One region of the Pseudomonas sp. AC252 genome, then DNA from elsewhere that is predicted to be linked to it. Evidence: predicted binding sites of a transcription regulator. Region 1 holds the regulator's gene; the other holds the start of a gene.
What was found. The regulator FliA, encoded in region 1, starts transcription of late flagellar genes. The targets are predictions, from matches to a motif close to CTAAAGTTTNNNNNNNNNNNGCCGNTAA.
Positions count from the first base shown of each region.

Region 1 (5,723 bases):
CTGCAGCGTTCGTTGATCGAAGCGGCCCAGCGTCAGGAAATGCAAGGCCAACCGGTGATCCTGCTGGTGGCAGGCCCGATTCGCGCGATGCTCTCGCGCTTCGGCCGCCTCGCAGTGCCAGGCCTGCATGTGCTGGCCTACCAGGAAGTACCGGACAACAAGCAAGTGACCATCGTTGCGACAGTAGGGCCCAACGGCTGAGGTAGTGGTTTATGCAAGTTAAGCGTTTTTTCGCCGCCGATATGCGTCAGGCCATGAAGCTGGTTCGCGATGAGCTGGGCGCTGATGCCGCCATCATCGGCAACCGCCGCATTGCCGGCGGCGTCGAGTTGACGGCGGCTCTGGATTACAAACTGTCGGCGCTGGCGCCACGGGTTCCGAACATGGAACTCGAAGACGAGCTGCGCAAGACCCAGTCGCGCATCGTCACCGCCCAGGCCGAGCTGAGCCTGCGTGGCGAAGCCGACGGCAACACCAATCAGCAGTTGTTCGCCGGGCTGCCGTTGACCGCAGGCCTGCCGCTGACCGCTGCCGAGCCGCTGAGCGAGCCGACCTACGCCGCCCCGACGCGCCCGGCCGCAGCCCCTGCGCAGGCCTCCGCGGGTGTCGATCCGCGTGCACTGGATTCGATGCGTTTTGAATTGAACAGCCTGCGCGAGCTGATGGAAGTGCAGCTCGGCACCCTGGCCTGGAATCAGTTGCAAGGCAGCCGTCCGGCCCAGGCCAATCTGTATCGCCGTCTGCAGCGCATCGGCCTGTCCGGCCCGCTGTCGCGCGATCTGCTGGCGATGATCACCGATATCGAAGAACCCCGTCAGGCCTGGCGCATGCTGCTCGCGCACCTGGCGCGGATGATTGCCGTACCGGAAGTCGAGCCGCTGGAAGAGGGCGGTGTGATTGCCATGGTCGGCCCCGCCGGCATGGGCAAGACCACCACGCTGGCCAAGCTCGCCGCGCGTTACGTGCTCAAGTACGGCGCGCAGAACGTCGCACTGGTGAGCATGGACAGCTTCCGCATCGGCGCGCAGGAACAATTGAAAACCCTCGGGCGCATTCTTAACGTGCCGGTAACGCACGTCGATCCGGGTCAGTCGCTGGTGCAGGCATTGGATCCACTGCTACGCAAGCGCGTGGTTTTGATCGATACTGCCGGCCTGCAAGCCAGTGATCCGGCGTTGCGCATGCAGCTTGAGAGCCTGGCCGGGCGTGGCATTCGCTCAAAAAATTATCTGGTCCTGGCAACCACCAGCCAGAAACAGGTTCTAACCGCCGCTTATCACAGTTACAAGCGTTGCGGGCTGGCCGGCTGCATCCTGACTAAACTGGATGAAACGGCCAGTCTCGGCGAAGTGTTGAGCCTGGCGATCAGTCATGAATTGCCGGTCGCGTATCTGACCGATGGCCCACGGATTCCGGATGATCTGCATCTGCCGCGTCGTCATCAACTGGTCAGCCGCGCCGTCAGCGTGCAAATGCAGGAAGAACCCAGCGAAGAAGCCATGGCTGACATGTTCGCTGATATCTATCACAGCCCGACCAAGCAGGTTGGCTGAGGTAATCATGAACAGTTTTTGTACCTACATCGATGGTCTGCCACGCATTGTTCCGATCGTGAACGCGCAGCCAGTAATGTGGCCTCCGTCTATGCAAGACAAGGTAAAGAAATAACATGGGCAGCATGCATCCCGTACAGGTGATCGCGGTGACCGGCGGCAAAGGTGGCGTCGGCAAGACTAACGTGTCAGTGAACTTGTCCCTGGCGCTGGCAGAGCTTGGCCGTCGGGTCATGCTGCTGGACGCCGACCTGGGCCTGGCGAACGTCGACGTTCTGCTGGGGCTGACACCCAAACGCACACTGGCCGACGTCATCGAAGGCCGTTGCGAACTGCGCGACGTGCTGTTGCAGGGCCCGGGCGGGATTCGCATCGTGCCGGCGGCCTCCGGCACGCAGAGCATGGTGCACCTGAGCCCGGCGCAACACGCTGGCCTGATCCAGGCGTTCAGCGACATCGGCGACAATCTCGACGTGCTGGTGATCGACACCGCTGCGGGCATTGGTGACTCGGTAGTCAGTTTCGTGCGCGCCGCCCAGGAAGTGTTGCTGGTGGTCTGCGACGAGCCGACTTCGATCACCGACGCTTACGCGCTGATCAAGTTGCTCAATCGCGACTACGGCATGAACCGCTTCCGCGTGCTGGCCAACATGGCGCAGAGCCCGCAGGAAGGGCGCAACCTGTTCGCCAAGTTGACCAAGGTCACGGATCGCTTTCTCGACGTCGCCCTACAATACGTCGGCGCCGTGCCGTACGACGAAAGCGTGCGCAAGGCAGTGCAGAAGCAGCGCGCCGTCTACGAAGCCTTTCCCCGTTCCAAGTGCGCGCTGGCCTTCAAGGCCATCGCCCAGAAGGTCGACACCTGGCCGCTGCCGGCCAACCCGCGCGGGCATCTGGAATTTTTCGTCGAGCGTCTCGTGCAGCAAACCGCAGGGCCTGTGATATGACCGCCAGTGGCATGAATCTTTACAAAAAGTCGGCGCGTGACGCGCAATACGAATTGATCGAGCGCTACGCGCCACTGGTCAAGCGCATTGCCTATCACTTGCTGGCACGCCTGCCGGCCAGCGTGCAGGTCGAAGACCTGATCCAGGCCGGGATGATCGGTTTGCTCGAAGTCTCGACCAAATACGACGCCAGCAAAGGCGCCAGTTTCGAAACGTACGCGGGCATTCGAATCCGCGGCGCGATGCTCGATGAAGTGCGCAAAGGGGACTGGGCGCCACGCTCGGTTCACCGTAATACCAGGATGGTCAGCGACGCGATTCGCTCGATTGAAGCTAAAACCGGCCGTGACGCTAAAGATCACGAGGTTGCGGCCGAACTCCAATTGAGTCTCGACGATTACTACGGGATTCTGAATGACACCTTGGGCAGCCGCCTGTTCAGTTTCGACGACCTGTTGCAGGACGGCGAACACGAAGGGCTGCACGAGGATGGCGCGAGTGCTCATATGGAGCCGTCACGCGATCTGGAAGATGAACGCTTCCAGTCGGCGCTGGCGGACGCGATTGCCAATTTGCCGGAGCGTGAGCGACTGGTGTTGGCGCTGTACTACGACGAAGAGCTGAACCTCAAGGAAATCGGTGAAGTCCTTGGCGTCAGTGAATCGCGGGTCAGCCAGTTACACAGCCAGTGCGCGGCCCGTCTGCGGGGGCGTTTGGGGGAGTGGCGAGCGCGCTGAAGGCAGTGTGGGGACACTGCGAAACGAGGCTGGTGCGGTGATGAACGGCGCCGGTCTCGATCCGTTGTGCTCCAGACAAACTTCGAGTGCTATGCCGATTGATTGAAGTGGCGCGTCCAGGTGCTGGGCGCGTTTAAGACTGCTTGGAGGTCGAATTGAACAAAGACATGAAAATCCTCATCGTTGATGACTTCTCAACGATGCGGCGGATCATCAAGAACCTGCTGCGCGATCTTGGGTTCACCAACACCGTCGAGGCCGACGATGGCGTCACCGCCATTCCGGTGCTCAACAGCGGCAGCATCGACTTTCTGGTAACGGACTGGAACATGCCGGGCATGACCGGTATCGACCTGCTGCGTCACGTGCGCGCCGATGAAAAACTCAAGCACCTCCCGGTGTTGATGGTGACTGCTGAAGCCAAGCGCGAGCAGATCATCGAGGCCGCTCAGGCCGGTGTGAACGGTTACGTAGTCAAACCTTTCACGGCTCAAGCGTTGAAAGACAAAATCGAGAAGATTTTCGAACGCATCGGCTGATGAATGCGCGGGGGAGCTATGGAGCATAACGAATCATCACAGGGCGATTTCGAATCGACCCTGAAAAAACACGCGGTCGAACTGGTCGAGAGCCTTGAAAAAGGCAAGTTCGGCGACGCGGTGCAACTGATCCATGAGCTCAATCAGACCCGTGACCGCGGCCTGTATCAGGAAGTGGGCAAGCTCACACGTGAACTGCACAGTGCGATCGTCAATTTCCAGATCGATCCGCACATGCCGCAGGCTGAGGAAGTGTCGCAAATCACCGACGCCACCGAACGCCTGGGCTATGTGGTCAAGCTGACGGAAGCCGCGGCCAACCGCACCATGGATCTGGTGGAAAGCGCCACGCCGGTGGTCAACAGTCTCGCTGATGAAGCGCAGACCTTGAGCGCCGATTGGGGCCGCTTCATGCGTCGCGAGGTCGGGGCAGAAGAGTTCCGCGAACTGGCGCGCCGGGTCGACGGTTTTCTGTCACGCAGCAGCACGGACAACCGTGCGGTGTCGAGCAACCTCAACGACATTCTGCTGGCTCAGGATTACCAGGACCTCACAGGTCAGGTGATCAAGCGTGTGACCCAACTGGTCACCGAAGTCGAAAGCAATCTGCTCAAACTCGTGCTCATGGCCAGTCAGGTCGACCGCTTTGCGGGCATCGAACATGACCGCGCCGCAATGCTTGCTGAAAAAGATCCACAAAAACATCTCTCGCAGGGTGAAGGTCCGCAGATTCATGCCGATAAACGAGAAGACGTTGTGTCCGGTCAGGACGATGTGGACGATTTGTTATCCAGCCTTGGATTCTAGAGTTTCGGAATTCGGGTTTTTTGGGTTTTTAGACCTGTAGGAGCACCCCATTAATGAGCTTCGGCGCCGATGAAGAGATCCTTCAGGATTTCCTGGTTGAGGCCGGCGAGATTCTTGAGCAACTGTCCGAACAACTGGTCGAGCTGGAAAGCCGCCCGGATGATGCAGATCTGCTCAATGCAATTTTTCGCGGTTTCCACACTGTAAAAGGGGGCGCCGGCTTCCTTCAGCTCAATGAGCTGGTGGAGTGCTGTCACATCGCCGAAAACGTGTTCGACATCCTGCGCAAGGGTGAGCGTCGCGTTGATGCAGAACTGATGGACGTGGTGCTCGAAGCACTGGACGCGGTGAACAGCATGTTCAGCGAAGTCCGTGAACGTGCACCGATCACCGCCGCGACGCCGGAACTGCTGGCCGCGCTGGCGCGTCTGGCCGAGCCGCAATCGGCGGATGAAGCCGTGGCCGCACCGGTAGAAGTGGTGGAAGAGCCGGTCGCCGAAAGCGCATCGGACGACATTACCGATAACGAATTCGAACAACTGCTGGACTCGCTGAATGCCGTCAAGGCTCAGGCCGAGGCCCCGGCTGCTGCTGTTGCTCCGGCGCAGGTTGCCGACACGGCCGCCAGCGATGAAATCACCGACGCCGAGTTTGAATCGCTGCTCGATCAGCTGCACGGCAAAGGCCAGTTCGCTGTCGATGCGGTCGCTCCGGCGCCAGCAGCAGCGGCTCCGGCCGCGCCTGCTGCAGGCGACAGTTCGGACATCACCGACGACGAATTCGAAGCCTTGCTCGATCAGTTGCACGGCAAGGGCAACTTCGCCGTTGACGCGCTGGAATCGGCCATTGCTTCGGCGCCGGCAGCCCCTGCTGCACCGGCAGCCGCTGCGGCCGGCAGCGACCTGATCAGCGATCACGAATTCGAATCGCTGCTCGACGAATTGCACGGCAAAGGCAAGTTTGACGCCAGCGCTGCGACTGCCGGCTCTGCCTCGAGCGTCGCCACGCCAGCGGCGAAAGCTCCGGCTACCGCTGCTGCGCCGAAACCTGCGGCCAAGCCTGAGCCGAAAGCCGAGGCACCGAAACCGGCCGCCGCTGCTGCACCGGCTGCGGCTCGCGCTCCTGCGACACCGCCCGCGG
Region 1 is NZ_OZ409837.1:3,636,929-3,642,651, forward strand. It holds gene flhA (flagellar biosynthesis protein FlhA) at 1-201, shown strand, start outside; gene flhF (flagellar biosynthesis protein FlhF) at 213-1,553, shown strand; gene fleN (flagellar synthesis regulator FleN) at 1,670-2,500, shown strand; gene fliA (RNA polymerase sigma factor FliA) at 2,497-3,237, shown strand; gene ACZZZ4_RS16600 (chemotaxis response regulator CheY) at 3,405-3,776, shown strand; gene ACZZZ4_RS16605 (protein phosphatase CheZ) at 3,795-4,583, shown strand; gene ACZZZ4_RS16610 (chemotaxis protein CheA) at 4,637-5,723, shown strand, end outside.

Region 2 (5,723 bases), 1.3 Mb from region 1:
CATCGAGGACAAACCACAGCGCCCAGCATTGCAGGCGTTTTTGTGCCATCCACAGTTGTGCAACCAGGCTGAAACCAGTAAGCGCGGCATCGAGCCACGGCTGGGCGGCGTCGGTCCAGTGCGCCATCGCGGCGCCCAGCAGCAGGCTGCCGATGGCCCCGACGCTGAGTCCGAGCAGAATTGAGCGCGCGTCGAGGCGGGTGACTTGGCGCCCGTCATGCATCGTCCCGGCGCGGGTCCACTGCCACCAGCCGTAGATTTGCAGCGCGGCATAGATCACTTGCAGCAACATGTCCGAATACAGCTTCACCTCAAAGAAGATCCAGCTGTAGAGCAACACCATGACCAGCCCGATCGGCCAGCACCACGGATTCTGTTTGACCGTCAGCCACACGGCGATGACACCGAGGGCAGCGGCGAACAGTTCAAGCCCGGACATGGCGGATCCCTGGGGAAGTCGAGAAGGGGGCGGATTGTACTGCATTCGCCCAGACACAGAAGTACCCTGTGGGAGCGAGCCTACTCGCGAAGGCGTCGGGCCAGTCAGTGGAAAAAGATGTCGACTGGACAGGCCCTTTCGCGAGCAGGCTCGCTCCCACAGGTTATGGGTCAGACCCTGAACTGGCGCAGTAACCCGTTGAGCTGTTCGCTCAGCTGCCCAAGACGCAGACTGGCTGCACTGGATTGTTCCGCCGCCAACGCGGTGCTATGCGAAAGGCCGGCCGCCTGGGTGACGTTCTGGTTGATGTCCTCAACTACATGGGCCTGTTGCAACGTGGCGCTGGCGATCGAAGCATTCAGACCGTTGAGATTGCGCAACGCCTGGCCAATCGCACTGAGACTCGCCCCGGCCAGTCCCGCCTGTTCGATGGTCAATTGCGAGGCCTTGCTGCTGTCGCCAATCACCTTCACCGCAGCCTCGGAGTGGTTCTGCAAACGCTCGATCATCGACTGAATCTCCGCTGTCGATTTCTGTGTACGCTGCGCCAACAACCGGACCTCATCGGCGACCACGGCAAACCCGCGACCCTGTTCACCCGCACGCGCCGCTTCAATCGCCGCATTAAGCGCCAACAGGTTGGTCTGTTCGGCAATCGAACGGATCACCTCCAGAACGCTGCCGATCTGCGTACTTTCTGCAGCCAAGGTGCGAATCACCTCAACCGCTTGATCGATGGTCCCGGAAAGCTTGTCGATCTGTTGCAGGCTGCCGTCAATGTTGATCTGGCCCTGTCGCGCCTGCGCTTCGGCATCGCGCATTTCGGCGGCGGCGTGTTCGGCATTTTTCGCCACGTCCTGCACGCCGTAGGTGACTTCGTTGATCGCCGTGGCCACCAGTTCCATCTGCTGCGATTGCTGCTGACTGCGCTGCTGCGCTTGCGAGGCGTCATTGCCCAGTTCGCTGGAAGACTGACCCAAAGCGCTGGCCGAGACCTGCAAGTCTCCAATCACTCGGCGCAATTTGGCAGTGAAGGCATTGAAGTGATGGGCAAGCTCGGTGACTTCATCCTTGCCATGGGTATCGAGGCTGCGGGTCAGGTCGCTTTCGCCGCTGGCGATGTTCGCCATGGCGTTCACGGTTTCCTGCAACGGACGAACGATGCTGCGCGCGATCAGAATCACCAGCAGCGCCATGATCAGCGCAATTGCCAGACCGATTGCCGAGGCCTTGATCATTTGTCCCTGGAATTCGGCCTGCACATCGTCGACGTACACACCGGAACCGATCACCCAGCCCCACGGCTCAAAGAGCTTCACATATGAGGTCTTGGCTACGGGATCAGTCGCTCCCGGTTTCGGCCAGCGATAATTGACCATGCCCGCGCCCTTGGCCTTGGCGATGGCGACCATCTCGTTGAACACCGCAAAACCGTCCGGGTCGCGGATCGCCGAGAGGTTCTGGCCTTCGAGTTTGGGGTTGGTCGGGTGCATGACCATCACGGGCGTGAGGTCGTTGATCCAGAAATAGTCGCTCTGGTCATAGCGCAGGCCACGGATCGCGGTCAGTGCCTGCTTTTGCGCCGCGTCCCTGGTCAGGGTGCCGGCGGTTTCCAGGCCATGGTAATAGTTCAGCAGGCCGCTGGCGGTCTGCACCACATGCTGGGTTTTCTGCGCCTTGGCGTGGTAGAGGTCGTCGTGGATCTGCTTGAGCATCAGCACGCCCAAGGTCAGCAACATGACCATCGCCACGATCAAGATGAGCCACAAGCGTCGGCTGATCGACACACTGCGCAAGCTGTTCATAACGCTGTCACTCCGGATTCTTGTTCTTGTAATAAATGATCGCCAGCATCCAGCCACCGCTGAGTGCTCGGGACTGCGCCAGCCAAGCCATGCAGCGCGGGGAGCGCTATTAAGGCTTGTCTGTTAGGATTTCGGCCCCGCGCGCAAAAACCTGAACACGGTTTTGACATTTCACGGAATTTTTACCGTTTCGTGTGGATCCTGTGCGCGCGGAATCGGTACAGCTTTAACCAGCTACGCTGAACGCAGTGAACGCTAAAAATACTATCGGGGCATGCCGGCGCGCATCGCTCTCTGGGGGATTGATGGATCTTTGGACTGCCTTGCAGGCACTGATACTAGGAGTTGTAGAAGGGCTGACGGAGTTTTTGCCCATTTCGAGTACCGGACACCAGATCATCGTCGCCGACTTGCTGAACTTCGGCGGCGAGCGGGCCATGGCGTTCAACATCATCATTCAGCTCGGCGCGATTCTCGCGGTGGTCTGGGAGTTTCGCCGCAAGATCCTCGACGTGGTGATCGGCTTGCCGACCCAGCCGAGTGCACGGCGTTTTACGGCTAATCTGCTGATCGCGTTTTTGCCCGCCGTGGTGCTCGGAGTGATCTTTGCCGATCTGATCCACGAATACTTGTTCAACCCTATCACCGTAGCGGCGGCGCTGGTCATTGGTGGGATCATCATGTTGTGGGCCGAACAACGTCAGCATGAAGTCCACGCCGAAACCGTTGACGAGATCCGCTGGACCGATGCGCTGAAAATCGGTTTCGCGCAATGCCTGGCAATGATTCCCGGCACTTCGCGCTCCGGTTCGACGATCATTGGCGGCTTGCTGTTCGGCCTGTCGCGCAAGACTGCAACCGAGTTTTCGTTCTTCCTCGCCATGCCGACCATGGTGGGTGCGGCGGTATATTCGGGCTACAAATACCGCGATCTGTTTGTGCCAGCGGATTTCCCGGTGTTCGCGATTGGTTTCGTCACCGCGTTTGTTTTCGCCATGATCGCTGTGCGCGGTTTGCTCAAGTTCATCGGCAACCACAGCTATGCAGCGTTTGCCTGGTACCGAATAGCGTTCGGCCTGTTCATTCTGGCGACCTGGCAGTTCGGCTGGGTGGACTGGTCGGCGGCCAAGCCATGAACGATTCGCGCGCGCAGCGCCCGCAAGGACGAGCTTCTGGCGGGCGCCTTCAGCATGTGAAGTTGAAGCTTGTGGTGCTGTTGATCGTCTGCGCGCTGCCGCTGTTCGGCTCACTGTCGATGTGGCTCAGTGGCCTCTCGCGGGTGCCGCTGGCGGCGTACGGGATTGTCAGTGTGCTGGCGTTTTTTCTGTACTGGGCCGACAAGCGCAAGGCCCGCGCCGATGCGTGGCGCACCCCGGAAAACATCCTGCATGCGGTAGAACTGGCGGGCGGCTGGCCGGGGGCGTTGATCGCCCAGCAAGTGTTTCGGCACAAGACGCGCAAGGTGTCGTTTCAGATTCTGTTCTGGGTGATCGTGCTGCTGCATCAGGTGTTCTGGATTGACCAGATTTTTCTCGGATCAAACTTGCTGTCGCTGATTTAACGTCCACCGAAAATCCCCTGTGGGAGCGAGCCTGCTCGCGAAAGCAATCTCATCCTCGCTGATGAGTCGCCTGACAAACCGCCTTCGCGAGCAGGCTCGCTCCCACAGGATTTGCGTGCTTACAACAGCAGGCCGATTTGCGTTTTTTTAGGCAGTTTGCTCACCACCAGTTGATGCGACCGCTGCAACAGCGCCTGCAATTCCTCGGCACTCAGCGGGTAGGGCGGGTGCATGATGATCCACTGCGCCCGCGCCAGATACGGCGCCGGATGAACCCCCGGGCGGTCGCAATGGCCGAGAAACAGATCCTTGTCGACCTTGAACGCCAGCGAATCGCCGCGTAATCCCTGCAAGGCAAACATCTTGTTGCCGGCGATCGAGAACACCCGCACGCCGCCCCATTTGTAATCTTCCCGCGCGCCCGGCAGAGCCAGACAAAATTCGGCTACCTCGGTTTCGCTCATTTTTCCCTGTGTCATAACAACCGCTCCCCGCAGGCATTGAACGATTCGACCAAGTGATCGATCCATGCGCGCACCGCCGGCATTACCCCGCGCCGGTGCGGGTACACCGCTTGCAGCCAGCCGCCAGGCAATGACCATTCCGGCAGCACCTGCACCAGCGTGCCGTTACGCAGTTCGGTCTCGCAGAACATCATCGGCAGCACGGTGAAACCCTGACCGGCCAGCACGCAGGCCTTGCGCACGACAAAGTCATCGATGCCCAGCCGCGCTTCCATGCTCAGATCGACGCTTTTGCCCTGCTGATCGAGCAGACGCACGTGGACCATGCGATCGGCTTCCAGGGCGCCGAGCACTGGCAGAGTTTTCAGGTCCTGCGGATGATTGATGGTCTTGCCCTGCATGAAGGCCGGACTGGCGATTACCACAGCCTGAGCCTGACGCAAGCGCCGGGTGACCAGCAACGGGTCTTCATCACCGTGATCGCGCACGCGCAAAGCGACATCGATGCCTTCGGTGACCAGATCGACGCGGCGGTTGAGCAGCACGACCTCCAGTTGCACCTGCGGAAATTTACCGAGAAAGTCGCTGATCACCGTCGGCAGCATTTCATGGGCCAGACCGGTCGGGCACGACACCCGCAAGCGCCCGCGTGGTTCGCTGGACATGCTCGCCACGGCTTCGTCAGCCATTTCCGCTTCCAGCAGCATCGCCTGACAATGGCGCAAATAGCGCTCGCCGACAGCGGTGAGATTAAGTTGGCGAGTGGTGCGTTGCAGCAGTCGCGCGCCGAGGCGCTCTTCCAGTTCGGCAATCCTTCTGGAGAGCCGCGACTTGGGAATACCGAGCAGGCGCCCGGCGGCGGCAAATCCGCCGGCTTCGACCACTTTGGCGAAGTAATAGAGATCGTTGAGATCCTGCATGTGCCTCTCCACTCGTTCTATCAATGGGACGAACTATCGCATTGTCGGCGACTAATCAGCTATTGGTTTGTTGCGTAGGATTGTCTCCATTCCGTCGCCACCGGCGATTCTTTCAGGAGCACCCACATGAAACTGTTGCACATCGATTCGAGCATTCTGGGCGACAACTCGGCTTCCCGTCAGTTGAGCCGTCAAGTCGTCGACGCCTGGCAAGCCGCCGAGCCGAGCGCCGTGGTCACCTACCGCGACTTGGCCGCCGATGCCATCAGCCATTTTTCGGCCAACACACTGGTCGCCGCTGGCACCACCGCCGAATTGCGCGACGCCGCGCAACAGCACGAAGCCGAGCTGAGCGCCTCGACCCTGGCCGAATTCATCGCTGCGGACGCCGTGGTGATTGCCGCGCCGATGTACAACTTCACTGTGCCAACCCAATTGAAAGCGTGGATCGACCGCGTTGCCGTTGCCGGCCAGACGTTCCGCTACACCGAAGCCGGCCCGGAAGGCCTGTGCGGTGGCAAGAAAGTGGTCATC
Region 2 is NZ_OZ409837.1:4,910,436-4,916,158, forward strand. It holds gene pnuC (nicotinamide riboside transporter PnuC) at 1-439, opposite strand, end outside; gene ACZZZ4_RS22495 (methyl-accepting chemotaxis protein) at 610-2,244, opposite strand; gene ACZZZ4_RS22500 (undecaprenyl-diphosphate phosphatase) at 2,550-3,380, shown strand; gene ACZZZ4_RS22505 (DUF1294 domain-containing protein) at 3,377-3,805, shown strand; gene ACZZZ4_RS22510 (MmcQ/YjbR family DNA-binding protein) at 3,925-4,284, opposite strand; gene ACZZZ4_RS22515 (LysR substrate-binding domain-containing protein) at 4,281-5,189, opposite strand; gene ACZZZ4_RS22520 (FMN-dependent NADH-azoreductase) at 5,316-5,723, shown strand, end outside.
Region 2: a site for FliA is predicted at 2,373-2,400, ahead of ACZZZ4_RS22495 (methyl-accepting chemotaxis protein). Genes of this name have one in related genera too.